Regions from separate parts of the Corynebacterium afermentans subsp. lipophilum genome, predicted to be linked through region 1. Evidence: predicted binding sites of a transcription regulator. Region 1 holds the regulator's gene; the other holds the start of a gene.
The links. Region 1 encodes LexA, which represses DNA repair genes until DNA is damaged. Its sites were predicted from a motif close to CGAACANNTGTTCG; they were not measured.

Region 1 (15,160 bases):
TGCGCGGGCGGTGTGGCCCCAGTCGGTGGAATCCTTCAGCGCCTCGGCGCGCTCCACCAGCTCCTCCTTGGTCTTCCTGGCCTGGGCGCGGTTGCGGTCCAGCTCGGCGAAGTGGGAGCCGCGGCGGCGGTTGAAGCTGTCGCGTGCGCGCGAGTAGCGCTTCCACAGCTCGTCGTCGGTTGCGCGGTCGATGCCGCGGATGCCGCGCCACTCCTCCAGGATGGCGCGGATGCGGTCGCCCGCGGCCTTCCACTCGGTGGAGTTTTCCGCCAGGTCCTCGGCTTCAGCGGCAAGCGCCTCCTTGCGGGCGATCGCCTGCTCGCGCCGCTGCGCCTTCTGCTCTTTCGCCTTCTCGCGCGCGGTGTCGGAGGCGTCGATTGCCTTGTCCAAGCGGGCCTCGACAGCGTCGATGTCGCCGATCACTGCAGCGTCCGCGAGGGATGCCTTGAGCGCTTCTGCGGACTTGCGCAGCGAATCCGCGTCTTCCGGGTGGGCGCGCAGGCGGGTCTCGATGAGCTCCACCTCGGTGACCAAGTCGTCGTAGCGCTGGCCGTAGTGCGCCAGGCCCTCCTCCGGCGTGCCCGCCTGCCAGGAGCCGATCTGGCGCTCCTGGCCGCTGCGGGTGAGAAAGACGTTGCCGTCTTCGTCCACGCGACCGAACTTGGACGGGTCCGACGGCTCGCGCGCCGGCAGGGGAGCCGGGGTGACGGTCTTTGCCGCTGCTCCCGGGCGCGGCCCTGGCTTCTTCGCCATCGCGGCCGGCGAGGGCGCCTTGGTGCCCGGGGTCGGAGTGGAGTTCGAATCGGTCATGGTGGACATCCTTTCCGCGGCCTGTGATGTGGCCGCACTGTGCCGCGCGTCGCGGCTGCCTTGCGCAATGCGTGCGATATTACCGGCACTTCACGCCCTGCGGGGAGCAAACGGGGCGCTGGGTAGGGTTGTGCGCGTGAGACCCAACTTCTGGATCGTGCCGGGATCGCCCGCACTCGCGCTTTCGCCTAGCGACGAAGCTTCGCAACGCCTTGTCAAGGCCGTCCGCACGCTCGCAGGCACTGCCGACGGCAGGGCGATTGACATCGTCTGCTCGCTTGACGATCGCTGGCGCACCGCCCACAGCGGGTCCTTTGCCGCCTGGGGCGGCCCAGAAATCACCGTGCGCGCGGGAAACCACTTGGGCGAGCTGGTCGCGCGTTTCGCGTTGGGGGACCCGGAGGTGCGCCAGGTCCGCGGCGTAATTGGCACCCCCGATCCAGAAGCGGTGACCGTGGTGGTGCTCGACGGCCCGGCGGGGTTGACCCAGCGCGCCCCGCTCGCGCTCGTGGACGGCGCGCAGGAGTACCACCAGCGGTTGTGCGGGTGGTTGGACGGTGGGCAACCGAAGGTCGTCGATAAGCAACTGCTCGAGCCTGCGTTGTGGCATGAACTTGCAGCTCTGCGGCCGCGAGAGGCCCGGCTGCTCGACCACGACGACACCTTGGGCGTGGGACGCTACGTAGCGGAGTGGAGCGTATGAAACCGATTGCAGTAGTAGGGCCGACCGCCAGCGGCAAGTCCGCGCTCGGTATCGCGTTGGCGCACGAATTCGGCGGCGAAGTGGTCAACGTGGACTCGATGCAGCTGTATAAGGGCATGGACATTGGCACCGCGAAGCTGCCCGTGGCAGAGCGCGAGGGCATCCCGCACCACCTGCTGGACATCTGGGAGGTGACCAAAACGGCGTCGGTGGCCGAGTACCAGACGCTCGCGGTGGCGACGGTGGAAGAGATCATGGCGCGCGGCAAGGTGCCCGTGCTGGTGGGCGGATCCATGCTGTACGTGCAATCGCTTATCGACGCCTGGTCGTTCCCACCCACCGACCCCACCGTGCGCGCGAAGTATGAAGCCCGTCTCGGCGAGATCGGGGTGGACGCGCTGCACGCGGAGCTGGCCGATGTGGACCCGGCCGCCGCGCGCGTCATCGAGGACAAAGACCCGCGGCGCACCGTGCGCGCGCTTGAGGTGATCGAGCTGACCGGCAAACCGTTTCAGGCCTCGCAGCCGCCGAAGAACGCGGCACCGCGCTGGGGCACGCGCATCCTGGGGCTGCGCACCAATGCCGAGTGGCTCAACCCGCGCATCGAGCTGCGCACCAAGCTCATGTTTGAGCAGGGGCTTATCGACGAAACACGTGGCCTGGTGGACGCCGGCCTCGTGCGCGACTCCACCGCCGGGCGCGCGATCGGCTACGCCCAGGTGCTGGCGCTGCTGGACGGCGAGCTCACCGAAGCCGAGGCGGTAGAGCAGACGATCACCGGCACGCGCCGGTACGTGCGCCGCCAGCGTTCCTGGTTCAACCGCGACCCGCGCACGGTGTGGCTGGACGCTGCCGGCGATGACGTTGTGGGTGCCGCGTTAGACTCACTGGCGTGAAATTTCTTAAAGCGCACGCCACCGAAAACGATTTCGTTGTCCTCATCGATGTCGACGACCAGCTCGACGTGACCCCGGAGCAGGTCGCGTTCCTCTGCGACCGTCGCGCTGGTGTCGGCGGCGACGGGTTGTTGCGCGTGGTGCGCCGCGGGGGAGCCGAAGGCATGTGGTTTATGGATTACCGCAACGCCGACGGCACCATCGCGGAAATGTGCGGCAACGGCATCCGGGCGTTCGCGCATGTGCTGGTGGCCGAGGGGCTTGAAGACGCCTCCGAGTTCGACGTCGACACCCGCGCCGGTGTCAAGCACATCCGGGTGATCTCCGCCGATTGCGCCGACGCGATTGTGTCTGTGGGCATGGGCCGCGTTGAGGTCACGGGTGTCTCCACCGCGGCGATGGGCGAGCAGCAGTTCGCGGGCATCGGCGTGGACGTGGGCAACCCGCACCTGGCGTGCGTGATCCCGGGGATGACCTCCTCGGACCTTGCGGATATGGAGTTTGTGGCCCCGAAGTTCGACCCAGAGTTTTTCCCCGAGGGCGTCAACGTGGAAGTGCTCACCGAGCTCGACCAGGGCAACGTGCACATGCGCGTGTGGGAACGCGGCGTGGGCGAGACCCGCTCCTGCGGCACCGGCACCGTCGCTGCCGCGCAGGCGGCGCTTGCGGACGCGGGCATCGAGAACGGTTCCGTGATCGTGAACGTGCCGGGCGGGGCCATCGAGGTCGTGCTCGAAGACGGCGAGGCCACGATGACCGGCCCATCCACGATCGTGTTCCGCGGGGAGCTGGCGGACGAGCTGTAGGCCGGAGACCTACGCCGGGCCGATTTCTTTCGCGGCCCGGCGTGCGTCGTCCCAGGCCTCCTGCAGCTCAAAGGCGCGCTCGTCGGCGACGGTGAGGATGCGCTCCAGCTGCGCCTTGTCGGTGGAGGCGGACTCCAGGTAACCGTCGATGCGCTCCAAGAAGCGCCGGGCGGAAGACGCGCGCAGGAGAAACTCGTTGACCTGTGGCACCGAGTTGTCCGGGTTTGCCAGGGCGGGGTAGTGCAGGGTGCGGTCCGCGATGTCGGATGCAGCCGCGCCGTGCTGCAGCTGCTCGTAGGCGCCGAGCACCTCGGCGATATCGTCGCGCGCGTACTGCAGCGACGACCGGATGGCCATGACCTCCGGGTCAATCTGCACGCGCCGCACGAGCAAGATCGCCCCGATGATCAGCAGTGCCGACAGCAGAAGACCCGGCAGTTTGAGCGTGAACACTAGCAGCACAACGGCAGCGAGCACGAGTGCGCCGATTAACGCTCGGGAGAGATCCCTGTTCGGTGAGCTCATCGGGAAGCCTTTGTAACGGCTAGTGGCCGCCGCATCCGCAGGATCCGCCGCAGCCCCCGCAGCCGCCACCGGAAGGCGTCGGGATGGAACCAGCCATCACAGCGGTGCCGGCGATCACGGAATCGCGGGCGGGCAGGTCACCGTCCGGCAGGCACACGTCGAACGGGAACGCCGCGTCCACGGAGACATGGATGAAGCGCTGGCCGGTCAGCGCGGAGGTGCGGTACTCCGCCTCCAGCACGCGGGCCGAAAACTCGGCGCTCGCGTCCGGGGTGGTGGCGCTGCCGCTTGCCACGGCCTCGGCGCCGGGGGAGGTCACGGTGCCCACCACAGCGCCCGGGTGCAGCGCAAGGTAAGCCTCGGTGGATTCGTAGCGGTCAACCGCCAGGCCCAGGGCCGTGACGGAGAGTTCCTGCCACTCGAGCGCGGGATCGTCCACAAGCAGCGGCTCCTGCGCGAGGTTCACCGTCAGCGACGCCATGGCGTTGCCGCGGGGATCGACCACGTCGGCCAGCGCGACGACGTCGTTAAGCGGCGTGATGTGCGCGTAGGTGCGGGTGACCGATTCGAAGCCAGCAAAGGTGGCAAACGGCTCCACAGCCAGGATGTTCAGCTGCGCGCCGGACGGGTCGGTGTACTGGATCAGCTGGCCACCGCGGACCTCGCCGACGACCGCGAGGCGGTCGGTGGCAATCGCGGCTTCGACCGCATCCTGCCACTTGTTAAAGCTCAAGCCGAGTGCTGAAAGATCGGTGCTCACTGCTGTGCTCATGGCCGTAGATTCTAGTCAATCGCCCCAACCGGGAAGAATCCTGGGCCATACTGCGTTCTATCGGGTAGATATGACAGTGACAGATTCACCACACAGGAAAGATCGCTTTTTGCTTGAAGACGAACTGACGCCAGAGCAGCGCACCCACGAGGAGCTGCTGCGACAGGCCTTTCGCCACAACGAGCCCCAGCCCGGCGCCGAGCCCACAGTCGGCGCCCTCGACTTGGCGGACCGCAACTCCTTCCGCTCAGTCGCCGGCGCGACGGAGCTGCGCTCCGAAGACCACGTCGACATCTACGAGGTGGAGTACCGAAAGCTCCGCATCGAGCAGGTCCTCCTTGTCGGCGCGTGGACCGAAGGCACCGTGGCCGAGATCGAGGCGAGCATGTGGGAGCTGGCGGCGCTAGCGAAAACCGCCGGTGCTGAGGTTTTGGACATGCTGTACCAGAAGCGCGACAAGCCGGACCCGGGCACCTACATCGGCTCGGGCAAGGTGGCGGAGCTGCGCGAGATCGTGCAGGCCACCGGCGCCGACACGGTGATTTTCGACGGTGAGCTCTCGCCGTCGCAGATGATCGCGCTCGAGGAAGCGCTGAAGATCAAAGTGATCGACCGCACCATGCTCATTCTGGACATCTTCGCCCAGCACGCGAAGAGCAAAGAGGGTAAAGCTCAGGTCAGCCTGGCGCAGATGGAGTACCTGTACAGCCGCACCCGCGGTTGGGGCGGCAACCTGTCGCGCCAGGCCGGCGGCCGCGCCGGCTCCAACGGCGGCGTGGGCCTGCGCGGTCCCGGTGAGACGCGCATTGAGGCGGACCGTCGCCGCCTGCGCACCGAGATGGCCAAGCTGCGCCACCAGCTGCGCGACATGACCACGGCGCGCGAGGTCAAGCGCGCGAAGCGCCAGCGTTCCACCATCCCGAAGATTGCCATTGCCGGCTACACCAACGCCGGCAAATCCTCTCTGATCAACGCGATGACGGGTGCCGGCGTGCTGGTGGAAGACGCGTTGTTTGCCACCCTGGACCCCTCCACCCGCAAGGCGAAGCTCGCGGACGGGCGCAACGTGGTGCTCACCGACACCGTCGGGTTCGTGCGTCACCTGCCCACCCAGCTAGTCGAGGCCTTCAAGTCGACGCTTGAGGAGGTCGCGGGAGCCGATCTGGTGCTGCACGTCGTGGACGGCTCCGACGCGTTCCCGCTGAAGCAGATCGAGGCCGTCAACGAAGTGCTCGCGGAGGTCACCCGCGATTCCGGCGAGGAGATACCCCCGGAGATCGTGGTGGTGAACAAGATCGACGAGGCCGACCCGCTGGTGCTGGCGGAGCTGCGCCACGCGTTTGAGAAGACCGGGCGCACGGCCGTGTTCGTCTCCGCGCTTACCGGCGAGGGCATCGAGGAGCTGGAGGCGCGCATCGAGCAGCACCTCAACTCCATCGAGGCGCACGTGACCATGGTGGTGCCTTACACCCGTGGCGACGTGGTCAGCCGCGTCCACGACGAGGGCACGGTGCGCTCGGAGGAATACGACGAGGCGGGCACGCGTATCGACGTCCGCCTGCCCCGCGTACTTGCAGAGCAGTACGCGGAGTTCGTGGTGAGCTAGCGCTCGAGCTTCGCCGCCGCGTCCTCGTCGAGGATCACCGTGGTTCGCGGGTGGTTTTGCAGCACCGATGCCGGGCAGCCCGGTGTCACCGGGCCCTCAACGAGGGCCTTGACTGCGTCGGCCTTATTCGGGCCGGTGGCGATGAGCACAATGGTGTGCGCCTCCATGATGGTGCCCACGCCCTGGGTCAGGGCCTTGCGTGGCACCTGGTCCTCGTTGTCGAAGAAGCGGGCGTTATCCGCCACGGTGGTGGGGTGAAGGTCGATCTCGCGGGTGCGCGAATCTAGGGCGCTGGGTGGCTCGTTGAACGCGATGTGGCCGTTGGCGCCGACGCCGAGGATCTGCACGTCCACGCCGCCGGCGGCGGCGATGCGTTCCTCGTAGCTGCGGGCTTCTGCCGCGGGGTCTGCCGTCAGGCCGTCGAGAGACTGCACCTTCGCATCGTCGATGTCGATGTGGTTGGTGAACTCGCGGCGGATCGTGGCGTAGTAGGACTGCTCGTCGGAACGTTCCAGCCCGACGTACTCGTCCAGGAGGAACGCGTCGCACTGCGCGAAGCTCAAGTTCTCCTCGCGGTGGCGGCGGGCCAGCTCCATGTACGTCGGGTTCGGGGTCGAGCCCGTGGCCAGGCCGAGCGTCGCGCCATCGCGAACGAACGGTTCGATGATGTCGGCTGCGGAGACACCTACTTCTTTGGCAGTGGGGCGCACAATAATTTCCATGATGGCCAAAATAGCAAGCGCACTCTGAGAGCTGTGTACTTTGCCCGGCAACTACCCCCGGAACAGGAAATTTGGGCTGGCGGGGTGATAATGGCGTTTCGTGACTAACACTTTCGGTTGGACCCTTCACGGAGACGGGCGCACTGTGCGCCCCGGGGCAGTTGTCGCCCCAGACGAGCGGCTGAGCTGGCCGCGCACCATCGGCATTGGCATGCAGCACGTGGTGGCCATGTTCGGTGCGACGTTGCTGGTGCCCACCCTGACGGGATTCCCGGTGAACACCACGTTGCTGTTCTCCGGCTTGGGAACCATCATCTTTTTGCTGATTACCCGCAATAAAGTGCCGAGCTACCTGGGCTCTTCGTTTGCTTTTATCGCGCCGTTGACGGCGTCGCAGCAGTACGGGGTCGGTGCGCAGCTGGGTGGGGTGCTGCTGACCGGTGCGGCGCTCATTCTCGTCGGCATCGTCGTGGAATGGGCAGGCAAGCGGGTCATCGATGCGGTGATGCCGCCCGCGGTCACTGGCGCCATCGTCGCCCTGATCGGCTTCAACCTCGCGCCGACTGCAGTGTCGAACGTGGAAACCCAGCCCTGGGTGGCAGGGGTGACACTGCTGACGGTTGTGGTGGTGACAGTGGCTACCCGCGGGCTGCTCTCGCGCCTGTCCATCCTCATCGGCGTGCTCGTCGGTTGGCTGTTTGCTGCCGTAACAGGTGGCTTGAGCGAGGACGCGCTGCAGACCATTGCCGACGCGCCGTGGATCGGCCTGCCGCAGTTTCACCAGCCCGAGTTCCATGTCTCCGCGGTGCTGGTGACCCTGCCGGTGCTGGTGGTGCTGATCGCGGAGAACGTCGGCCACGTCAAAGCGGTCTCGGAGATGACCGGGCGCAATCTTGACGACATGCAGGGGCGCGCGCTGATCGGCGACGGTATCGCCACCACACTCGCCGGCGGCTTCGGCGGATCCGGCACAACTACCTACGCCGAAAACATCGGAGTTATGGCGGCGACGAAGGTGTATTCCACCGCCGCGTACTGGGTCGCCGCCCTGTTTGCGATCGTGCTGGCGTTCATCCCGAAGTTCGGCGCCGTGATCTTCACCATCCCCGCCGGCGTGCTCGGCGGGGCGTGTCTGGTGCTCTACGGGCTCATCGGCATGCTAGGTGTGCGTATTTGGCAGGACAACAAGGTGGACTTCACCGATCCGGCCAACCTCACCGCGGCTGCGGTCGCGCTGATTGTCGGCATCGGCAACCTCACCTTGGACCTCGGTGCTGTGACGTTGGAAGGCATCGCGCTGGGCTCGGTCGGCATCATCGTGGTTTACCCGCTCATGCGCTGGGCGTACGACACGTTGGGGGAGGGGCAGTACCGCAGGAACTTCGAGGTGTCTCAGCCGTCGACGTCGTAGCGTCCGGTGCTGATTGCACGTAAAAAACGCCCGGGCGCGTGGCCCGGGCGTGAGCTCGTCGAGAAGCGAAAAGCACCTACTCGTCGTCGAGGTTCTGCTCGATGAGCGCCGCGATCTTCTCCACGGCATCGGCGTTGTCGGAGGTCACGGTGACCTCGTCTCCGTGCTCTGCGCCCATGGCCATAATCATCAGCGAGGAAGCAGCGTCCGTCTCGTCGTCATCGTCGCCGCCAACAAGCGTCAGCAGAATCTCGTCGTCGTACTCGCCGGCAGCGTCAGCGATCACCGTGGCCGGGCGTGCGTGCAGCCCGACGGTGGAACCGACCTTCACAGTCTTGGAAGCCATTCGGGTGTCCTTTCCGTTGATTTCATTCAGGTCTGCAACGAGTGTAGGTCGCGAACAGATGTTGATGCCACCATGTTGCTCGCACTATTGGGTCTGCGCGAGCACGACCTCAATACCGTGCGAGCGCAGCTCGTCCACGAAGGCGGAGGGTGCCTCAGCGTCGGTGACCACCACATCAATATCCGTCAGCGGCGCGAAGCTGACCACGTAGTCGTTGCCCAGCTTCGTGGAATCGCACAACACAACAACACTGCGGGCATTCGTCACCATCGCAGCTTTCACCGCAGCTTCCTGGGCGTCCACGGTGGAGAGACCGTGGCCGATGGACAGCGCGTTGGTGCCCACAAACGCAACGTCAGCGCGCAACAGGGCCAGTGTGCGAAGCGCAGTACTGCCGACGACCGCCTGACTGATCGGACGGACGCTGCCACCGAGTAGCTGCACATCGTGCAAACCGGAATCGCTCAGCTCCAAGGCGGTGGGGATGGAGTTGGTCACCACCGAGTACTCCTTGTCCCCGCGAGTCTCTGCAAGTCGCTTGCCCAAGCTGCTGATAGTTGTGCCCGAGTCCAAAAAAATCGTGCAGCTTTGTGTGTCCGGCACGAACTGCAACGCGGTTTCCGCAATTGCGGTCTTGGCCGCAAGCGAGGCGCGCTGGCGGGTATCCAGCGGGATCTCCGTAGAGCGGTACGATTGGCTGGCCACCGCGCCGCCGTGGACGCGCTGCACCGCGCCCTCATCGTGCAGCGCCGAAAGGTCCCGGCGGATTGTTTCCGCGGTGACGTCGAAGCGCTGCGCCAATTCGGTGACATTGACGCGGCCTTCAACTGCGGTCAAAGACGCGATCTGGCGTCTCCGCTCTTCGGCGTACATCGATCTCCTGCGCTTTTGGTCTTAGTGTTTTCTCGGCGCACACGCACCGGTTACAGAGTACGGAACACCGAAATAACACGCCCCATGATCTCAGCCTCGTCGCCCTTGATCGGTTCGAATGCGTCGTTGTGGGGCAACAGCCACACACCGGTGGAGTCGCGGTGGAATTCCTTGACCGTCGCCTCACCGTCCAGAAGCGCCGCAACAAACTCGCCCTCTTCCGCGTTCGGCTGGGAGCGGACAACTACCCAGTCGCCGTCGAGGATGCCGGCCTCGCGCATGGATTCGCCGACAACCTTGAGCATGAAAACATCGCCGTCACCGAGCAACTCCTCGGGCAGCGGGTAGTAGGTGTCCACGTTCTCTTCGGCGAGGATCGGAGCGCCTGCGGCGATCTGGCCGACCACCGGCACGTAGCGGGCATTACCCGAATCCTCCGGCTTCGCTTCCTGCGGCTTGCGCTGCTTGCGTCCGGTCTCTGGCATCTGGCGCAGATCCACGGCGCGCGGCTTGTTCGGGTCGCGTCGGAGGAAACCCTTCTTTTCAAGCTCCTTGAGCTGGTATGCGACAGACGAAGTGGACTGCAAACCAGCGGCATCGCCGATCTCGCGGATGCTCGGCGGGTAACCGCGCAGGACAACAGCATCCTGAATGACCTGGAGGATACGGCGCTGACGGTCAGACAGTGCGTTGTAATCCGGGTTGCCGGGCTCGGACTTCTTTCGTGCCATGACGTTCTCCTTGGACTCGGTGGCGTAGTGCGCCTACGAACCTACCAGATAGGGCACTCATGTTCGATGGTTGCAGCGTTTGGGTGGACACCTATCGGTCGGGGTGCTATAAATCGAACACGTAATCGTATTCGAACAAATGAACGTTAGAACGTTCGAGTGTGTCGGCGCCGAACGTAATGTGTGCCGCGAAACGAAGGGAGACTCACAATGTCCATTGCAATCAATCCAGTACACAATGCATCTGCATCTCGCCCGGGCGCCGCATCCGTGGTTCCCCCGGCGGAGATTTGGGACCTCGAATCTGCGTCGAAGCGTCGAACCGGCGGGGCCGGTGTTCGAACCATATCTGCATCCCATCGAACGAGTGCTCGTTCTGCCTCAAACCGGGTTTCGGACGGTTCCACTGAAGCGAACGCGTTCGAAACACGGCACGAGACGCGCGATACGCTCCTGCTTGGCGCATGCATGACTGCGGCGCTGCTTATCGGTTCCGCGTTTGGCGGCGTCTTCTCGGCGCAAGACCAGGATCCCTCATCTATGCCCGGCAGCCAGGTCACCCACAGCGCCACGGTGGCAACGGCGCGATAGGCAGGGCGTAGACTCACGGCTACACCAAGCCTTTGAAGACCCCGGGGGGTGGAAAACCGTGTTTTGTCCTTTTTGCCACAACGAGCAATCCCGTGTGACTGACTCGCGGCTGGTCGAAGCTGGCGCTGCGATTCGTCGACGCAGAGAGTGCACCGAGTGCGGGGGACGTTTCACCACAGTGGAAAAGGCAGTCCTTACCGTTGTGAAACGCAACGGCGTGAGCGAACCGTTTGACCGCGACAAACTCATCGTCGGCGTGCGTCGAGCATGCCAAGGCCGCGATGTCACCGATGATGCCTTGAAACGGCTTGCCCAGGAAGTGGAAGAGACTGTGCGGGCCCAGGGCAGCTCGCAGGTGCCCGCCCACGAGATCGGCTTGGCAGTCCTTGAACCGCTGCGCGCCCTCGACGAAGTGGCGTACCTGCGCTTCGCATCGGTGTACAAGTCGTTCGAGAGCGCAGACGACTTCGAATCTGAAATCCGGCTCATGCGCCGCCGCGACCGCGAGGACTTCTAACCCGCGATCGTGGGGCTAACGCAGGGCGTCAATCTTCTTCTCAATGCGCCGCTGGCTTACCGGCTTCGGCGTGCCCAAACGCTGCGCGAACAAACTCACACGCAGCTCTTCAATTAGCCACAAAATATCCTTGTACGCTTTTGTCTTCGTGCGACCAGCGGGCAAGGCCTTCATGCGCTGCGCCAAGTAGGCCTTCACCGAATCGATCACTGACTGCCGGTCGGCGTCACGGTCCGGATCCAGCCGCATGTCTTCCAGGCGGATACGCATCGCGTCAATGTAGCGGGGCAGGTGCTGCAAGTGCCCGATGCCGTGGACAGTCACCGCGTGTTTCGGAAGGAAAAACTGCAGCTGCGACGTCATGTCGTCGATAGCCGGGCCCTCCCACTGCTCAAGCTCAGCCGCGATATTCGCGTACTCCGCCAGAGCCGGCGCCAAGGTGACCACCACGCGGCGCACCCCACCAGCGACCTGAGGGCGGATTTCGGCCACGAGCGCGTCGAACTCCTCCGGCGAACGCACCGGCCCGCCGGAGGAGAACATCAGGTCGCGGATCACGGCGACGCGGGCGTCCTCGACGAGCCCGGCGGCGCCGCCGTGCGGGTAGCGGTCCACCGCCACCTTCTGGCGCAACGGCAGCCCCTTGGTCATCTGTCCGGCGTTGACCGTGATCTCGCGCAACAGCAACGTCAGCGTCGCTGTGACCATTGAGGCATCCGCGGCGGCCTTGGTCGGGTGCACCGTGACCTTCACGCCGTTCTTGGTGGCCTCGAGTGCCGGGTAGGCGTCGACTTCGTTGCCGTCGATAGTCGTGGTCACCGTCTCCGGCACCGCGCCGAGGGAATCGGTAGTCCACTTCGCCACCGCATCCGACTCGGAGGTGCGCCCGGCCTTGGACACGGAGGACTTGATCTTGCCGGCCTGGCGGCGCTTCAGTGCACCGAGGTCCGTGTCGTGGTCGACCACTTTGCCGCGGCGGTCAATCGCGGCGAAGGTCACCTTCAGATGCTCGGGCAGCGCAGACGGGTTGAAGTCGGTGCCGTTGATGCCTCGCCCGCCGATGCTGTGCAGCGCGTCAGCGAGTGCCTCGGCGAACGGAGTTTCACGCAGATCGGCCTCACTGGCGCCTTCGTCGTCCTGCTTCTCCCAGATCGCCTCCAGCGCACGCTCGGCGAAGTCGGGTGCCGGCACAACGGTCTTGCGCAAGGCCTTGGGCAGTGTGCGGATGTACTCCGCGGCCAGCTCCGAGCGCAGCCCCGGCACCAGCCAGTCAAAGCCCTCCGGCCGCAGGTTTGCTAGAAGCGGCACGGGCACGTCCACGGTCACGCCGTCGAAAGGATCGCCCGGCTCGAACTTGTAGCGCAGCGCGTAATCGATAGAGCCTTGGCGCCACACCTCGGGGAAGGCGGTGGCGGAGGAATCCACGCCCTCGTCGTCGAGAAGCGCGGCAGGGTCGAAGTCCAGGTAGTGCTTGTCTTCGGCCCGCTTCTTCTTCCACCAGGAATCGAAGTGGCGGGCGGTGGTCACGCTCTTAGGCAGGCGTGAGTCGTAGAACTCGAAGAGGGTGTCCTCATCCACCACCAGGCCGCGGCGACGCACCTTTTCCTCCACCTCAGCGGCCTCGGCGAGCAGAGCTTCGTTGTGGTCGATGAAGTGGTGGTGGCGGTTCCAATCGCCCTCAAGAAGCGCGTGGCGAATGAACATGTTGCGCGCACCCTCGGCGTCGACGCGGTGGTAGGGCACAAGCCGGTCGCGCACGATGGTCACGCCGTAGAGCATCGACTTCTGGTGCACCATTGCGGCCGAACGCTTCCGCGACCACACAGGTTCGGAGTAGCTGTGCTTCATCAGCTGGCCTGCAGCAGCTTCCACCCAGGCGGGCTCAATCTTGGCCACGTCGCGGGCCCACAGGCGCGAGGTCTCCACGAGTTCGGCTGCCATGAGGAACTCCGGGGGCTTTTTGCTTAGCGACGACCCCGGGAACACCAAGAACCTTGTCCCGCGCGCGCCCTGGAATTCCTTCGAATTGCCGTCGCGGGCACCGATGTTGGACAGCAGGCCTGTCAGCAGCGACTTGTGGATCGCGTCGGCGTCGCGCTCGCCCGCGACGTTCTCGGCGCGCGACCAGCCCAGCTGGCGCTCCACGTCGCGCAGCTGGCGCACGAGGTCGAACCATTCACGGATGCGCATGTAGTGCAAGAACTCGCGCTTCATGCGCTTGCGGAAGGCGTTGCCGGACAGCTCGTCGCGGGAATCGCCGATGTAGTCCCACAGCTTCAGCGAGGACAGGAAGTCCGATGTTGCGTCTTTGAACCGGGCGTGGGCCTGGTCCGCCTGCGCCTGGTACTCCAGGGGACGCTCGCGCACGTCCTGGATGGTCATGCTGGCCACGATCACGGTGACGTCGTCTAGCACGCCGAGGCGGTTGGCCTCCACCAGCATGCGCGCCATCTTCGGGTCCACCGGTATGCGCGCGATGTCGCGCCCCACGTCAGTGAGCACCGGTGCGCCGCCGCGTTCCTTGCCCGAGATTGCGCCGAGCTCGTGCAGGAGCAGCAACCCGTCGCGAACGGCCTTCTGGTCCGGCGGCTGGATGAAAGGGAAATCGTTGATGTCTCCCAAGCGCAGGGAGATCATCTGCAGCACCACAGAGGCCAGATTGGTGCGCAGGATCTCCGGGTCAGTGAACTCGGGGCGGGCTTCGAAGTTGTCCTCCGAGTACAGGCGGATGGCCACGCCGTCGGCGATACGGCCGGAGCGGCCGGAGCGCTGGTTGGCGGAGGCCTGGGAGATCTCCTCAATGGGCAGGCGCTGGACCTTGGTGCGCGTGGAGTAACGCGAGATACGCGCCAGGCCGGTGTCCACCACGTAGTGGATGCCCGGCACGGTCAGCGAGGTTTCCGCGATGTTGGTGGACAGCACGATGCGTCGGCCGGAGTGCGGGGCAAACACCCGGTGCTGCTCCGCGTTGGACAGGCGGCCGAACAGGGGCACGACCTCCACGCCGCGCCAGTGCTGTTTTTCAATGGCCTCCATGCAGTCGCGGATGTCGCGCTCGGAGGCGAAGAAGCACAAGATGTCGCCTTCGCCTTCGCGCATGAGTTCCTTGCAGGCGTCGACCACACCGTCGATCATGTCGGTGTCGACTTCCTTGACGGAGCCGTCCTTGCCTTGCACCTGCTCCACCAGGGGGCGGTAGCGGATCTCCACGGGGTAGGTGCGGCCGGAGACCTCGATGATGGGGGCGGGGTTGCCCTCGGCGTCTGCGAAGTGCTCCGCAAACGCTTCCGGGTCGATGGTTGCGGAGGTGACAATCACCTTCAGGTCCGGGCGCTTCGGCAGCAGCCGCTTGAGGTACCCGAGCAGAAAGTCGATGTTCAGCGAGCGCTCGTGCGCCTCGTCGATGATGATTGTGTCGTAGGCGTTTAAGAACCTGTCGCGCTGCATCTCCGCGAGTAAGATGCCGTCCGTCATGAGCTTGACCGCAGTGGATTCGGAGACGCGGTCGTCGAAGCGGATGGCGTAGCCGACGGATTCTCCGATGTTTTGACCAAGCTCGTCGGCGATGCGCTCCGCCACAGTGCGCGCAGCCAGCCTGCGCGGCTGCGTGTGGCCGATCAGGCCGCGGCGGCCGCGCCCCAGCTCCAGCAGCATCTTCGGAATCTGGGTGGTCTTACCGGAGCCGGTTTCGCCAGCGATCACCACGACCTGGTTGTCGCGCACCAGTTCCATGATGTCCTCGCGCCGCGCGGACACCGGCAGGTTCTCCGGGTACGCAATCTCGGGGATCAGGGCATCACGCTTAGCGACGGCAGCTTCCGCCTTGACCACGTCCGCGCCAATCGCCGACA
Region 2 (15,160 bases), 950 kb from region 1:
CCGAGACGGACTTCTCTGGTGAAGGGTGCACAGCCACGTCGATGAACAACTGCGGGAAAAATTGTTGAGGGTAGCGTCCGAGAGCTAAACCACCAGCCAGAGTTGGGAGGCCAGCGCCGTCAAGTACGTGGAGACGTTCCAGGACATCAGCGTCACCGGTCGTCCCAAGGCGGATACGAGAACCGCGTTTCTCCAGCGATTCGATTAGGCCCCTCCATGCTTGCCCATCTAAGTCGTCGAGGCCAGCCTCACTAATGGGTGAGAGTTCCGAGAGGTCTGGCGTGTACAGCGTCGTGAGCTGAAACACTTCGTAGCTAGACAGTCTCTGGTCCCCATCCAAAACCCTCTTGTACGCGCCATCCCGCAGTCCTTGAGCTGTGACATAGCAGGGCATCTGCTGGCCCAATTGTGCGTCACCCCGCATCGGATGGACCCACACCAGAATCACCGGAGAACCATCGACCTCGTCAGTCTCAATGTCGAAACGGGGGATGGGTGTCACAGGAGGCTTCTCTTGCCCCTGGCGCAGCGCACTAATGAGTTGGTCGTTCATACGGGCAGAGTCAAACCCCGGCGCCGGAGTGAAGCTACCGTCACGTTGATTTTCCTGGATACCGAGGACGATTACTCCGCCTTTGGAGTTGGCAAAAGAGCTCACCGCTTTCCAGAACGCGGTATCGAGTTTCCCCGTTCCAGACTTCGCCTCAATGCAGTGATCATCGTTTCGTTGCCGTCGCAACCGGGCCATGATGTCATCCATGCGCTGACTCATACCCTCACTTTAGCCCGTTTCTTACAGTGAGGCCCCGTTTCTCCGTCACTTTTTACAGTGAGAGCCCTTTTTCGCGTCACTTCATACAGTGACGCGCTCATTTTTACAGTGAGGACCCTTCTCAATACAGTGACGGCCCATAGTTTCACGTGAAACATGGCAAAAAGAAAACCGCCCCGGAGGGCGGTTGAGCGCGGTAGCAGGGGACTGCTACACAGCGGTGGAGCCGGTGGCGGGGGCGGCCGAAGGTTCGTCGATAGGCGACTGCTTGTGGATCTTGCCCGACGCGAACTTGTTCACGATGAGCGCGACCGCGCCGTCGCCGGTGACGTTGGCGGCGGTGCCGAAGGAGTCGACCACGATGTAGGACGCGATCATGAGCGAGAGCATCGAGTCGTCGAAGCCCAGGTTGGACTGCAGCAGGCCGGCAGCCGCCATGATGGCGCCGCCCGGCACGCCCGGGGCCGCGATCATCATGATGCCCAGCAGGAGGATGAAGCCGAAGATCTCACCGCCGGAGACGTCCAAGCTGGCCATGTACACGATGGACAGCGCGTAGAGCATGATCTTCATCATCGAGCCGGACAGCTGGATGGTGGCGCATAGCGGGACCACGAAGCCGGCGACGTCCTCGTCCACGTTGTTTTTCAGTGTGGACTCGTAGGTGACCGGGATGGTAGCGGCAGACGATGAGGTGCCCAGGGCGGTGAAGTACGCCGGCAGCATGTTCTTTAGTGCCTTGAACGGGTTCACGCCGGCGACCGCGCCGGCTACCAAGTACTGCAGCAGCACGATGATCACGGTCATGACCACGGACAGCAGGAGCACCACACCCATGGCGGCCATGGTGTCGCCAAAGTTCTCGTTCATGCCCAGGCCCAGGAAGGTGCCGAAGATATACAGCGGCAGCAGCGGGATCACGAACGTGACCACGACCTTGAGCACGACGTCGTTGAGCTCTTGCAGCACGTTGTACAGATTGTCGGACTTCACCGCTGTCATGGCCAGGCCCACCACGAAGGCGAGCAGCAGCGAGGACATAATCGCCAGCGGCGGCGGCATCTCCACGGTGAAGTAGGGGGTAAGGCCACCCTCGTCCGGGTCGGCCACGTTGGTGATCAAGTCCTTGCCGGCCAGCAGCTTCGGGTACAGCGCGGTGCCGGTGCCCCAGGCGATCAGGCCGGAGATGACGGTGGAGCTGAAGGCCACACCCGCGGTGATGCCCAGCCACTTGCCGGCGCCCTGGCCCAGGCCCGCGATGGCGGGCGCGATGAGCGCGAAGATCAGCACCGGGACGAAGAAGCCGAGGAAGTTGGAGAACAGTCCGTTGAAGGTGACAAAGACACGGGCCAGCCAGTCGGGGAAGAACAGGCTGCACAAGAACCCGAGGATGATGGCGACAACTACCCAGAAGAGTAGCGACCCTAAGAACTTACTTTTCATGTGTCCAGAGTAGCCAGTAATTATACAGCACACTGCATTTTTGAGCGCTTTTCTTTCGTGTCTGCCCTCGCCGTATGCTTGAGAGCTATGAGCCCGTTTGAAAATATGAGCACTCTCAACGTCGTTGTCGGCATTATCTTTATCCTGCTGACCCTGCTTCTGCTCATCCCCGGCGCGATGGCCTCCGTGGGCAACCTGCCGGGCAACAAGTGGTTCGGCCTGCACGTCCCGGCGGTGCGCAAGGACCGCGCGATTTGGGACCAGGCCCACAAGGTCGCTGGCCCGTTCTGGGTGTTGGCGGGTGTGGCGCTCGCGTTCGGCGCTGCCTTTTCCTTCATCGCCTCCGGGTGGATGTGGGTGCTGCCGGCGGTGGCACTGGTGGCGGCGGTTGTCGCGGCCTCGTTGGGCGGCAACTTCGGCGCGCGTGCGGCCGCGGCGGTGGAGCAGGCGCGTGAGAAGCAGGCGGAGGAGCCCAAGCCCGCAGTAAACATCGATGCTTTGCGACGAGCCGCCGGCCACGCCGACGACCAGAAGTAGGTGCCCATGAATTGGCAGGAAGCGATCCTGACCGTGTTGCGCAAGGCGGGGGAGCCGATGGCGTACAAGGACATCGCCGCCGAGATCGTCCGCCGCGGCTTAGTTAATGCCCCGCACACGAACCCGGAGATTGCCACCCACGCCGCCATTACCGGCTTGAAGGTGGACGGCCTGGTCACCTCAGCCCCGCGCGGAAAGTACCGTCTTCCTGAATAAAATTCCCGGTCGAATACCGGTTCCGCTATAGTTGTCAATTGTGACGTACATGACTTCTTTGAACTGGTGGTGGCTCGCCTAACTGGCGCGCCCCCTTCGAAGTCACGGCCCGCCAGCTTGCACCCCAAGCGCTGCGGGCCTTTTTCACCCTCGGTGCAATGAATACGACAGAACCGAGGACCACATGCATTACACCCACCGCGAGGTGCGCTACCACGAGGACGTGGCCAGCCTCTTCGCCCACATCGGCGGACTCGACGCGGAAGATTCTGTGCTGCTCGAGTCCGCCGACATCACCACCCGTAACGGCCTGCAGTCCGTGGCGGTGCTGCGCGCTTCTGTGCGCGTGACCTGTACCGGCAACCGCGTGACCGTGGAGCCACTGACCCCATCTGGCGAGGTCATCGCAGCGGACCTGGGCCTTGAGGAGTACCGGGTGGGGGAGGGCGTCTACGAGTTCCCCGCATCACGCGCCGCGGACGAGCGCGAGCGTCTCACCGCCCCGTCCTCCGCCGACGTGCTCCGCGCGCTTACCACGCGCGCCGGTTACGGCAACGAGGACTTCCCGTTTCTCGCCGGCGGTTTCGCCTACGACTACCTGGATTCTTTCGAGCAGCTGCCCTTTGTGGAGGCTGGCCCGAACACGTACCCGGATTTCCAGTTTGTGCTCGCCGAGGTGCTCCTGCGCGTCAACCACGAAACGTCCACCGCGTACCTCGCGGGCGTCGATGCGCATGGCGAGGGCATCGATCTCGAGCCGCTCGCGTCGCTTATCGACGCCCCCGTGCCCGCCTACGAACCCACCACCGAGAGCGCGGAGCGTGCCGTCGTCAAGGCAACTGTGTCCGACGCCGACTTCCGCGCGGACGTGGAGGGGCTCAAAGAACACATCGCCAACGGGGACATCTACCAGGTGGTGCCGGCACGGGCGTTCACGGCGGAGTGCGCGGACGCGTTCGGGGCGTACCGCCGGCTGCGCGAGTCCAACCCCTCGCCGTACATGTTCTACCTGCGCGGGCCGGGCTACGAGCTCTTCGGCGCCTCGCCGGAGTCCAACCTGAAGTTCGACCACACAACGCGCCAGGTTGAGCTGTACCCGATCGCCGGCACACGCCCGCGCGGGCTGAATCCGGACGGGACGGTCAACCACGAGCTGGACACCCGCATGGAGCTGCAGCTGCGCACCGACGCCAAGGAGGTCGCAGAGCACACCATGCTGGTGGACCTGGCTCGCAACGACATGGCCCGCGTGGCCGAGCCTCGCACCCGGCGAGTTCGCGAGCTGCTGCAGGTGGACCGCTATTCCCGCGTGATGCACCTGGTCAGCCGGGTCACCGCGACGCTTGCCTCAGACCTGGACGCGATGGATGCCTACCGCGCCTGCATGAACATGGGCACGCTCACCGGCGCGCCGAAGCTGCGCGCGACCGAGCTGTTGCGTGGGGTGGAGGGCACACGCCGCGGCTCCTACGGCGGGGCGGTGGGCTACCTGCACGGCAGCGGCGACTTTGACACCTGCATTGTCATCCGCTCCGCGTTCGTCGCCGACGGTGTGGCCACGGTGCAGGCCGGCGCGGGCGTGGTGCGCGATTCCATCCCGCAGGCCGAGGCCGACGAGACCCTGCACAAGGCCTACGCGGTACTCCAGGCACTCGCCGCGGGCCGCGAATTGGAGGTGCACAAGTGATCGTTTTACTGGATAACCAGGACTCTTTCGTCTACAACCTCGTCGACGCGCTCGCCGGCTTCGACACCGTGGTCTACCGCAACACCGTTGCTGCCGACACGGTGCTCGGCGCGAACCCGGAGCTCATCGTGCTCTCACCGGGCCCCGGCTACCCCGCGGACGCCGGCTGCATGATGGAGGTCATCGAGCGCGCCCAGGGCCGAATCCCCATCCTGGGCATCTGCCTGGGCTACCAGGCGCTCATCGAGCACTTTGGCGGGCGCGTCCAGCCGTGTGGCCCCGAGCACGGCACCTCGGTTCCCATGAGGCTTACGGCTCCGCACCCGCTGTTCCGCGGCCTCACGGTCGGCGGCGCCCCCGGCCAACCCGGCCTGGACGTGCCTGTTGCCCGCTACCACTCGCTGGGAGCGACCGAGGCGCCGGCCGGGATCGCGCCGCTGGCCTCGACGGACACACAGATCGGCGAGGTGATCATGGCCGCCGAGACCGAGGACGGCTACTCCATCGGCCTCCAATTCCACCCCGAATCCATCCTCTCCCCCGCAGGGCCCCAGCTGCTGGAGCGCTGCGTGGAACACCTGCTGCAGAAAGGACGCGACAATGGCTGACCACGTAGAAATCTTCCGCCGCTTCATCAACAACCCAGCCCCGACGTTGGAGGACGCGGTTGAGGCGTTCACCCCGCTGACCGTCGGCGACTACGACGACGTCCACATCGCGGCGCTGCTCGCCACCATCCGCACCCGCGGGGAAACCTTCGCCGACATCGCAGGCGCGGCGAAGGCGTTCCTCGCCGCTGGCCGCCCGTTCCCGGTGACTGGCAAGGGGATCATGGACACCGCGGGCACCGGCGGCGACGGCGCAAACACCATCAACATCACCACCGCCGCCTCACTTGTGGCCGCGGCCGGCGGGGTGAAGATGATCAAGTGCGGCAACCGCTCGGTGTCTTCCAAGTCCGGGTCGGCCGATGTGCTGGAGGCCCTGAACATCCCGCTGGACCTCGACCCGGAGCGCGCGGTGCGCCAGTTCGAGTCCTCGAACTTCACGTTCCTGTTCGCCCCGGCGTACAACCCCGCGATCGCTTTCGTGCAGCCGGTGCGCAAAAAACTCGGCGTGAGCACGTTATTTAACACGATGGGCCCATTATTGAGTCCCGCAAGGCCTGAATTCCAAATAATGGGGATTGCCAATCCTAAGTTAGGCCCCACTATTGCAAAGACCACGAAAACGCTCGGCCGTTCCCGCGCGCTCGTCGTTCACGGCGCCGGCACGGACGAGATCGCGGTCCACGGCGACACCCTCGTCTGGGAGCTCAAGGACGGCGAGATTTCCCACTACACGGTGACGCCGGCGGAGCTTGGCGTGGATAAGCATACGCTCGAGGACCTCCGCGGGGGCGACGGCGAGCACAACGCCGCTGCCATGCGCGCCACCTTCGCAGGGGAGGGGCCGACCGCGCAGCGCGACGCCGTGGCCGTGAACGCCGGCGCGATGTTCTACCTCTACGGCATGGCGGACTCGCTTGCCGCCGGCACGGCGCATGCGAAGCACTTGCTTGCCGACGGTTCCGTGTCCCAGTGGCTCACCACCCACGAGGAGGCGGACTACAGTGGCTAAGATTTTGACCGAAATTGTGGCGAACCGTAAACGTCACATTGACGGAATTCGACAACGTATCGGTCACGTTTCTTTCGACACGTTACGTTATTCAGAGCGATCGCTCTACGACGCTTTGGCCGCCCCGGGTGCCTCCTACATCATGGAGTGCAAGTCCGCCTCGCCCTCGCTCGGCACGATCCGCGAGGACTACAAGCCGGGGGAGATCGCAAGCGTCTACTCGCGCTACGCCTCGGCGATCTCCGTGCTGTGCGAGCCCGACTATTTTGGCGGGGACTACGACCACCTCGCCACCGTCGCCGCCACCACGCACCTGCCGGTGCTGTGCAAGGACTTCATCGTCGACGAGGTGCAGATCTACGCCGCCCGCTACTTTGGCGCGGACGCGGTGCTGTTGATGCTGTCGGTGCTCTCGGACGAGGAGTACACGCACCTGGCCTCGGTCGCGGAGTCGCTGCGCATGGACGTGCTTACCGAAGTCATCGATGAGAACGAGGCGGCCCGTGCCACCAAGCTCGGCGCGAAAATCTTCGGCGTGAACCACCGCAACCTCCACGACCTTTCCATCGACCTCGACCGCTCCGCCCGCCTGGCCGCACTCGCGCCGGACGGGGCAGTGGTGGTGGCCGAGTCCGGCATCCGCGCCGCCGCGACCGTTCGCCGGCTCGGCGGACACTCGGACGGGTTCCTGGTCGGCTCGCAGCTGACCTCACAGCCGGACATCGACCGCGCCTGCCGCGAGCTGGTGTACGGCCCGAACAAGGTCTGCGGCCTGCGTTCCGCATCCGCCGCCCAGGCGGCAAAAGCGGCCGGCGCGGTGTACGGCGGGCTGATCTTCGAAGAGGCTTCCCCGCGCAATGTTTCACGTGAAACGGCCGCACAGATCATAGCCGCGGAGCCGGGGCTCGACTACGTGGCGGTCTCGCGCCGCACCGCGGGCTACGACCGATTGGTCCAGCCCGGCATTGTCGCCGTCCAGGTCCACGCCCCGTACCAGGGCTCGCTCGGGGCCGAGCACGCGCTGATCGCGCGCGTCCGCTCCGAGGTCGATGTCCAGGTGTGGCGCGCTGTCGACATGACTGGGCCCAATGATGCGGCGGGCGTGGCGGAGCTCGTCGACCAGCTAGTGCTCGATTCCGGCACCGGAGGGACGGGGGAGCGGTTCGACTGGTCCCGCATCCCCACTACCGACGCGCTGCTCGCCGGCGGCTTGACCACCGAAAACCTCACCGACGCGCTGCGCACCGGCTGCACCGGCCTCGACCTCAACTCCGGCTTCGAAGACCCCCTCGGCCACAAGGATGCCGCTGCCTTGCGACGAGGCTTCGCCACCATCCGCAACTTCCACACTTAAGGACAAAAACATGACCCTGCTCCCTGCCTACTACGGCGAGTTCGGCGGACAGTTCGTCCCCGAGTCGCTCATCCCGGCGCTCGACCAGCTTGAGCAAGCCTTCGTGGACGCGTTCAACGACGAGGCATTCATGAACGAGTACCGCGGCCTGCTCCGCGAATACCTCGGTCGACCCACCCCGCTCACCGAGTGCCGCAACCTACCGCTCGAAGGCAACGCGCGCATCTTCCTCAAGCGCGAGGACCTCGTCCACGGCGGCGCGCACAAGACCAACCAGGTCATCGGCCAGGCGCTGCTGGCCAAGCAGATGGGAAAGACCCGCATCATCGCGGAGACCGGCGCCGGCCAGCACGGCACCGCCACCGCGCTCGCCTGCGCGCTGCTGGGCCTGGAGTGCGTGATCTACATGGGCAAGACCGACATGGAACGCCAAGCGCCGAACGTCTACCGCATGCGCCTGATGGGCGCCGAGGTCGTCGGTGTGGAATCCGGCGCGGGCACGCTCAAAGACGCGGTGAACGAGGCGCTTCGCGACTGGACCGCCACCTTCCACGAATCCCACTACCTCCTTGGCACCGCGGCGGGGCCGCACCCGTTCCCGAAGATCGTCAAGGAGTTCCACCGCGTGATCTCCACCGAGGCCCGCGCCCAGATCCTCGAGCGAACCGGGCGGCTTCCCGACGTCGTAGTCGCCTGCGTCGGCGGCGGCTCCAACGCGATCGGCACCTTCGCCGACTTCATCGACGACACCAGTGTCGAGCTCGTCGGTGCCGAACCCGGGGGAGAGGGCTTCGGCCTCGGCGCCCACGGCGCGGCCATCGCCCAGGGCACGACCGGCCTGCTCCACGGCACGTATTCCTACCTGATGTGCGACGAGGACGGCCAAGTGCAGGATTCCTACTCCATTTCCGCCGGCCTGGACTACCCGGGCGTGGGCCCGGAGCACGCACACCTGGCCAAGTCCGGCCGCGCTTCTTATGTTCCCGTGACCGACGACGAGGCCCTCAACGCCTTCCAGGCACTGTCGCGCCACGAGGGCATCATCCCCGCGCTCGAGTCCTCACACGCTCTCGCCTACGCCCTCAAGCGTGCCGCCGAGCACCCGTCCGACGCGGAGCCGTTGCACATCCTGGTCACCCTGTCCGGCCGCGGCGACAAAGACATCGCCCACGTGCAAACCTCGCTCGACAAGAAGGAGAAGTAAATGAACCGCTACGAGAAGCTCTTCGCTAAAGGTGACGGCGCGTTCGTGCCCTTCATCATGCTCTCGGACCCGACCCCGGAGGACGCGGTGGAGATCGTCTCCGCCGTCGTTGACGCCGGGGCGGATGCAGTGGAGCTCGGCGTGCCGTTCTCCGACCCCGTCGCGGACGGCCCCGCCATTCAGGGTGCGCATGTGAGGGCGTTGGCGGGCGGAGCGACCGTCGATAAGGCGCTTGCGCAAATCCGCACCATCCGCGAGCGTTACCCGGAGCTGCCCATCGGCATGCTGGTATACGGCAACGTCGCGCACGCGCGCGGCCTCGAGCGGTTCTACCGCGAGTTCAAGGAGGCGGGTGCGGACAGCATTTTGCTTCCCGACGTCCCCGTGCGTGAGTCCGCCCCCTTCAGCGCAGCCGCCACCGCGGCCGGCATCGACCCGATCTACATCGCCCCGGCGAAGGCGTCGGAGGAAACGCTCGAGGCTGTGGCGGCGAACTCGCGCGGCTACATCTACGCCATCTCGCGCGACGGCGTGACCGGTGCGGACAAGGAGGCGACGGTGCAGGGCCTGCGTGAGGTCGTCGACAATGTGCGAAAGTTCGGTGGGCCTCCGGTGCTGCTGGGCTTCGGCATTTCCAAACCGCAGCACGTGCGCGACGCGATCGCCGCGGGGGCCGCGGGAGCGATCACCGGCTCGGCGATCACCAACATCATCGACAAATACATCGAGGGCAACCATGTGACCGACATGGACGCGCTGAAAGCCGAGCTGAGTGAGTACGTCACTGCCATGAAGGGCGCTACGATCGCATCATGACCTGTTCACGACGCATGTTCCTGCTCGGCACCGCAACCACGTTTGCCGGTGCGTTCCTCGCCGCCTGTGGAGAGGCGGCCCCCGAAGAAGTTGCCAAGACCGACGTGCCCGTCGGCTCCGCGGTGATCCTGGACAAGTTCATCATCGCCCAGCCCACCGCCGGCACCTACGTGGCCTACTCGAGTGTGTGCCCGCACCAGCAGAAGAAGATCACCAAGGTTGAGGGCGACACCGTCAAGTGCACTGCCCACGGCTCGGTGTTCAGCATCGCTGACGGCGCCCGCGTCTCCGGCCCGGCCGTCACTGGGATGCGCGAGGTGCCAGTGACCGACGCCGGCGACAAAGTCTCCGTTTCCGAGTAGATGAAGAAGCTCGACCCGCTACTTGTCGGCATCGTTGTCGCGGCGGCGCTCGCGTTCGTGCTGCCCGCCCAGGGCGCGTTCGCGGACGGGTTCGCCGTCGCGGTGAAGCTGGGCATTGCGCTGCTGTTCTTCCTCTACGGCGCGCGCCTGTCTACCCAGGAGGCGCTCAAAGGCCTGACCAACTGGCGTCTGCACGCGCTGATCCTGGCGTTCACGTTTGTCATCTACCCGGTGATTGGCCTGCTCGCTCGCCCGACGACGGCCTTCATGTCCGAGGACCTGTACCAGGGCCTGCTGTTCATGTCGCTGGTGCCGTCCACCGTGCAGTCCTCAGTGGCGCTCACCGGGGTGGCGCGCGGCAACGTCTCGGGCGCGGTCGTGGCGGCGTCTGTGTCCTCGCTCGTCGGTGTGGTGGCCACGCCGCTTCTTGTGATGTGGCTGATGGGCGCCGGCGACGGGGTGTCCGTGGACGCCTCCGTGTTCGGCGACATCGCGCTGCAGCTGCTCCTGCCGTTCATCTTGGGGCAACTCGCGCACAACTTCGTCCCGCGGGTGGGGGAGCTGGCCAAGTCGAAGGCGACGAAGATCGTGGACCGCGGCTCCATCTGGTTGGTGGTCTACTCCGCGTTTTCGCGCGGCGTCGTCTCCGGGGTCTGGTCGAACGTCTCCGCGTGGGAGATCGTGTTCCTCACCGTGTTCTCGTGCGTGCTGGTCGTCGCTATGCTGTGGCTCACCCGCATCCTCCCGGAGGCGCTGCGCTTCCCACGCGAGGATCGCGTGGCCATCCAAATGTGCGGCACCCAGAAGTCCCTCGCGACCGGCCTGCCCATGGCCACCGTCATCTTCGGCGGCGCCTCACTCGGCGTCCTGATCATCCCGCTGATGATCTACCACATGTGCCAACTGGTCATCTGCTCCGCGTACGCCTCCCGAATTTCCTAGGAGTTTCACGTGAAACATTTCGTCCGCATCCACTACAACGTCCCCGAACTCGGCGGCGAGCTGCTCAACATCGCCGAACTCGAGGAAATCTCGGCCCACGAGTGCACCATGGTGCGCATGATTGAACTCGACCCGGCCGAGACCATCACCGGCATCTACGTCGACGGCCGTGTCATCGGCCAGGCAAACCAACCCATGGGCACCGTCCCACACCCGCGCACCTACGACTCCATGGAGGGCATCACCGCCACCCACCTCAGCGAGGAGGAGTTCGAGGGCCTCTGGTCCGAGGCGCAGGCAAAGTTGCAATAGCTTATCGACGTCCCTCCGGCCCGCCCCGCCACCGGCGCGGGCCTTTTTCGTTGGTGGGACCCAATAGTTGGGGGTTTCGGAATTGTCCGCAATGCGGAGTTGCGGGGGACCGGACGACAACGCCACCGCGAGAGTGATCGGCCAGGCAAGCAGAGTCAGAGCAGACAATATCCCCAGCAGGGGGCGCTTATCCCACACCGCCATAACAAACCCCAGAACAGATACCGCGATCAAAGCAACCCAATAAAGCCATTGGGCCCACATGGGAACGCGGTCACCCATGAACGGTGCTGCGATCCAAACCGCCGCAAAAATCGGGTAGATAAACGCTGTGCGGTGAGCTTTCTCCATGGTCCGGCACCTCTCCACCCGCATTCATGGTGGCATCCCGACATTCCCGCAGCTGTCCGCAATGCGGAGCCTTTTCGTTGGCCCTTACCAACTATTGGTGGAGGCGGAATTGTCCGCAATGCGGAGTTGCGGACAAGTTTCAGCAGGTCAGAGGAATGTCGGACGCGAGTTTTATAATGTACGCAATCGAACTCGCATTCGCCTCAAGGGGGGCCAAAATGACCGCCGCATTGACCACCGAATCTAACCCCATCGCCGTCGCGTTGAGCCAGCAAATCGAGGACACGCACCGCGCAATGACCCAAAACAAAGCAGAGTTATTGTCCGCAATACAAATGTTTGATGAACTCGCACTTGCTATCGAATGTGGTTCCTCAACCACCGCACACTTCCTCATGCGCCGCCTGGGCGTGTCCTCCTCAACCGCGCACGAGTACGTCAGCGTCGCCCACCGTCTTCGACCTTTCAGCTACCTGCAGCAACACTTCACTGACGGTGCGCTGAACTATTCAGTGGTGCGACTGCTGCTGAAGTACATGACCGCCGAAAACGAGCGTGACTTGGTAGATCTCGCCCTCGGGATGGGCTACCACGAACTGGAATGTGCGCTAGCGGGGAAGAAGCCGCAGGACGAGGAGGGTGAAGACAGCCCGCAGTACTACCTGAGCCTGCACAAGCGCGATAACGGCGATATCGCGTTCCACGGCAACCTCAACGCCGCGGATGGCGCTGCATTCATCGCCGCACTGAAGATCGGGGAGATCGCGTACTGCGACCTCGACGAAGTGCTCGAGGACCTGGACCCGAAGGTTCACGGTGAAATCGACATCGCTCTGGAGCGTGCCGAGGACGTGGAGGAGAACCGCCCCGCACGAAAGACAGTGTCCGGATACGGGCTGCCGATTGGGCGCATGCTGCTGAGTGCGCTCATGGGCGTCGTCCACATGGCGCGCACGACGCCGCGCAACACGCTAACTACGCCGGGTGCCCACGTGAACATCTTGGCCACCAAGGACGGACGTGGCTACATGCCCAACAATGTGGGCGCGCCGTCGAAAGCCATCGCGAGCTTGCTTGCTAACGCGGAGGTTCGCATCTCAACGGTCAACTCCGACGGCCTCATCCTCAACACTGGACGTAAACAGCGTCTCGCAACAAACGGGCAGGTCAACGCGCTGTTAGCGATGTGGGGTGGGCAGTGCGCCGCACCCGGGTGCACACACACGCGGTTCATTGAGATCCACCACATCGAGGACTGGGCCACCGGGGGCCTGACCGACCTGGAGAACCTTTTGCCGCTGTGCTCCGCCTGCCACTCCCTGGTCACGGAGGGCTACCTGAAGACGCTGAAGGAGCACTCAGACATCCATTTTGTCTACGGCGACGGGACGCGTTTCGTGTCCACGAACTACTCCCTGCCGCGGCGCGACGACATCATGCGGACCATGGAGGAGTGCAATTGGTCCTTCACCGACTAGTGAGGCTTAGAAGAACTGCTCAACGGCCGGCACACCCGGGACACCCGGGATCTTGCCCGCTGCGGCCGCGGCGGCACCAACGAGTGCCAAGACACCTGCGGCGATGCCGGTGCCGACGAGGATGTCGTAGGTGGTGCCGAGCTTGTAGCCACGTGCGACGTCGTTCTTCAGGGAGGAGGTGGCGCTCTTCGGCACCAGGTTCTTGTCAGAGGAGCTCTTGTACGGGCCCGAGTAGCCGCTGCCCGGGTTGCGAAGTTCACGGGCCTCGGCCTTCAACTTGGCGCCAGCGAGGTGTTTATCGGTGACGTCAGACGCCTTCGTCGGCTTCACTGCCGTCTCAAGGTTCTCCAGCGTTTCGTTCAACGTGTTCTCTTCAGCCTGTGCCGGTACGGCTGCCAAAGACAGGGCAGTGGTAGCGGCCAAAGCAGCTGCGGTGATGCGCTTCATTGGAAACTCCTTTGTGCGAATCTGACGTTAAATAACCCGGAACCGGGCTCGCGACAGTAAAACACACGTTTCCGCAGGTATTCAAGCCTTTCTGGAGATGTAACGTCTCCACCTTCTGTGACGATATACAAAGCTCCCGATGCGCAAAAACTCCCCTCCTGAGCAGAGGAGAGGAAGACTAGAAAACGATGTTGACCAACAGCATGTACAGCGCGGTGCCGGCGAAGATCGATACATCGGCGCGGCGCTTCCACCAGTGCAGCAGCAGGGTGGCCGCGAGGGCGATGAGCGCGGAGGCGAGGTGGGCAGGCGAACCGGCGTGGCCGACGAGGGTGTAGGCGACAAGCACTGTCATCACGCCGACGGGCATGAGCACGGCGAGGAAGTCGATGAACGGGCTGCCCTTGAGCACGCGCAGCATGGAAAAGGGGAGAGCGCGCAGCAGCACGGTGACTACGCCTACAGGTATGAGCACCGCGGCCACCATGCCGAGGGAGACGCCGTCGGGGAGGCCGTAGTTACTCATGGCAGCCGCCAGGTGAGGGTCTCGTCGACGCGCGGGGCCCAGAAACGCAGTAGGAGGACAAGGAAGTAGGACACCAGCGCCACGATGATTACCTGGCCGGGCAGTACCACTGCGGCCGCCAGAGCGAGACCGCCGGCGATCAGGGGAGCGGAGAGGTCGCGGCTGGCCTGGAACGCCTCGAAGGCCAGCACGGCGAACAGGGCGGTCAGGGCGAAGTCGAAACCTTCCACGCCCGCAGGAATGACCGCGCCCGCCAGGGCGCCGACGACGCCGGAGGCCACCCACGCGATCTGGCAAACCACGGAGATGGTTATAAGGCGCGAGCCTGAGGGGCGGTCGCGGAGGGTGGAGGTGATGGCGTAGACCTCGTCGGTGAGCGCGTAGGTGGCGTAGGCGGAGGGTGCGCCGCGGCGGAGCTCCGAGCGCGGGTAGGTCAACCCGTAAAACAGGTGACGGAAGTTCACCATGAACCCCGTGATCGCGGACGAAACGGGGCCGACTCCGGTGAGCACCATGTCGATGGCCAAAAACTCCATCGACCCGGCGTAAATCACGGTGGAGAAAATCGGGGTCCACCACCACGCGAAGCCGGATTGGGTCATCAGCAGGCCGAACGCCAGCCCGAGCGGCACCAAACCGAGGGCGACCAGCCAGGTGTCGCGAAGACCCAGCCGAATTTCGGCCGATGTTTCACGTGAAACGGTCACTAGTTGTCCTCGAGGTTCGCGGGGAAGGTGGCGAACAGGGGCAAAGGCATTGCTTGTCGACGCATCACGTCACCCCACAGATCCGCACCCGCGGGAGCGACGACGTCGGAGGGCAGGGCGGGGGTGACAAACCAGTCGCCGCGCAGGATCTCGTCGTCAAGTTGGCCCGGCGCCCACTCGGCGTAACCGGCGAAGATGCGGATGCCGTCGAGGGAATCACCGACCTCAAGGGGAGAGGCGTTCAAGTCCACGAGTACGAGGCGGTTGGCCAGGCGGTTGAGGTAGGGGTTGTCGGACGCGCCGGCCGTCGTCACGCCCAGGCCCACAGCGGAGTCCACACCCACCGGCCCACCGATGTGCACGGCCTGCGGCTTGGCGGCCAGCTC

Region 2: a site for LexA is predicted at 11,804-11,817, ahead of CAFEL_RS11095 (HNH endonuclease signature motif containing protein). Genes of this name have one in related genera too.

Annotation. Positions count from the first base shown of each region.
Region 1 is NZ_CP046530.1:1,370,217-1,385,376, reverse strand. Features, by position in the region: gene CAFEL_RS06645 (DUF349 domain-containing protein) at 1-810, opposite strand, end outside; gene CAFEL_RS06640 (hypothetical protein) at 947-1,513, shown strand; gene miaA (tRNA (adenosine(37)-N6)-dimethylallyltransferase MiaA) at 1,510-2,409, shown strand; gene dapF (diaminopimelate epimerase) at 2,406-3,215, shown strand; gene CAFEL_RS06625 (hypothetical protein) at 3,225-3,740, opposite strand; gene CAFEL_RS06620 (hypothetical protein) at 3,760-4,512, opposite strand; gene hflX (GTPase HflX) at 4,583-6,118, shown strand; gene nagB (glucosamine-6-phosphate deaminase) at 6,115-6,840, opposite strand; gene CAFEL_RS06605 (uracil-xanthine permease family protein) at 6,941-8,251, shown strand; gene CAFEL_RS06600 (HPr family phosphocarrier protein) at 8,328-8,597, opposite strand; gene CAFEL_RS06595 (DeoR/GlpR family DNA-binding transcription regulator) at 8,682-9,470, opposite strand; gene lexA (transcriptional repressor LexA) at 9,521-10,201, opposite strand; gene nrdR (transcriptional regulator NrdR) at 10,851-11,309, shown strand; gene hrpA (ATP-dependent RNA helicase HrpA) at 11,325-15,160, opposite strand, start outside.
Region 2 is NZ_CP046530.1:2,322,005-2,337,164, forward strand. Features, by position in the region: gene CAFEL_RS11030 (ATP-binding protein) at 1-760, opposite strand, end outside; gene CAFEL_RS11035 (dicarboxylate/amino acid:cation symporter) at 983-2,215, opposite strand; gene CAFEL_RS11040 (SdpI family protein) at 2,321-2,752, shown strand; gene CAFEL_RS11045 (winged helix-turn-helix domain-containing protein) at 2,759-2,968, shown strand; gene CAFEL_RS11050 (anthranilate synthase component 1) at 3,153-4,655, shown strand; gene CAFEL_RS11055 (glutamine amidotransferase-related protein) at 4,652-5,263, shown strand; gene trpD (anthranilate phosphoribosyltransferase) at 5,256-6,275, shown strand; gene trpCF (bifunctional indole-3-glycerol-phosphate synthase TrpC/phosphoribosylanthranilate isomerase TrpF) at 6,199-7,629, shown strand; gene trpB (tryptophan synthase subunit beta) at 7,640-8,833, shown strand; gene trpA (tryptophan synthase subunit alpha) at 8,834-9,649, shown strand; gene CAFEL_RS11080 (Rieske (2Fe-2S) protein) at 9,646-10,011, shown strand; gene CAFEL_RS11085 (bile acid:sodium symporter family protein) at 10,012-10,953, shown strand; gene CAFEL_RS11090 (hypothetical protein) at 10,963-11,265, shown strand; gene CAFEL_RS11095 (HNH endonuclease signature motif containing protein) at 11,952-13,094, shown strand; gene CAFEL_RS11100 (hypothetical protein) at 13,101-13,541, opposite strand; gene CAFEL_RS11105 (branched-chain amino acid transporter permease) at 13,720-14,067, opposite strand; gene CAFEL_RS11110 (AzlC family ABC transporter permease) at 14,064-14,774, opposite strand; gene CAFEL_RS11115 (YqgE/AlgH family protein) at 14,774-15,160, opposite strand, start outside.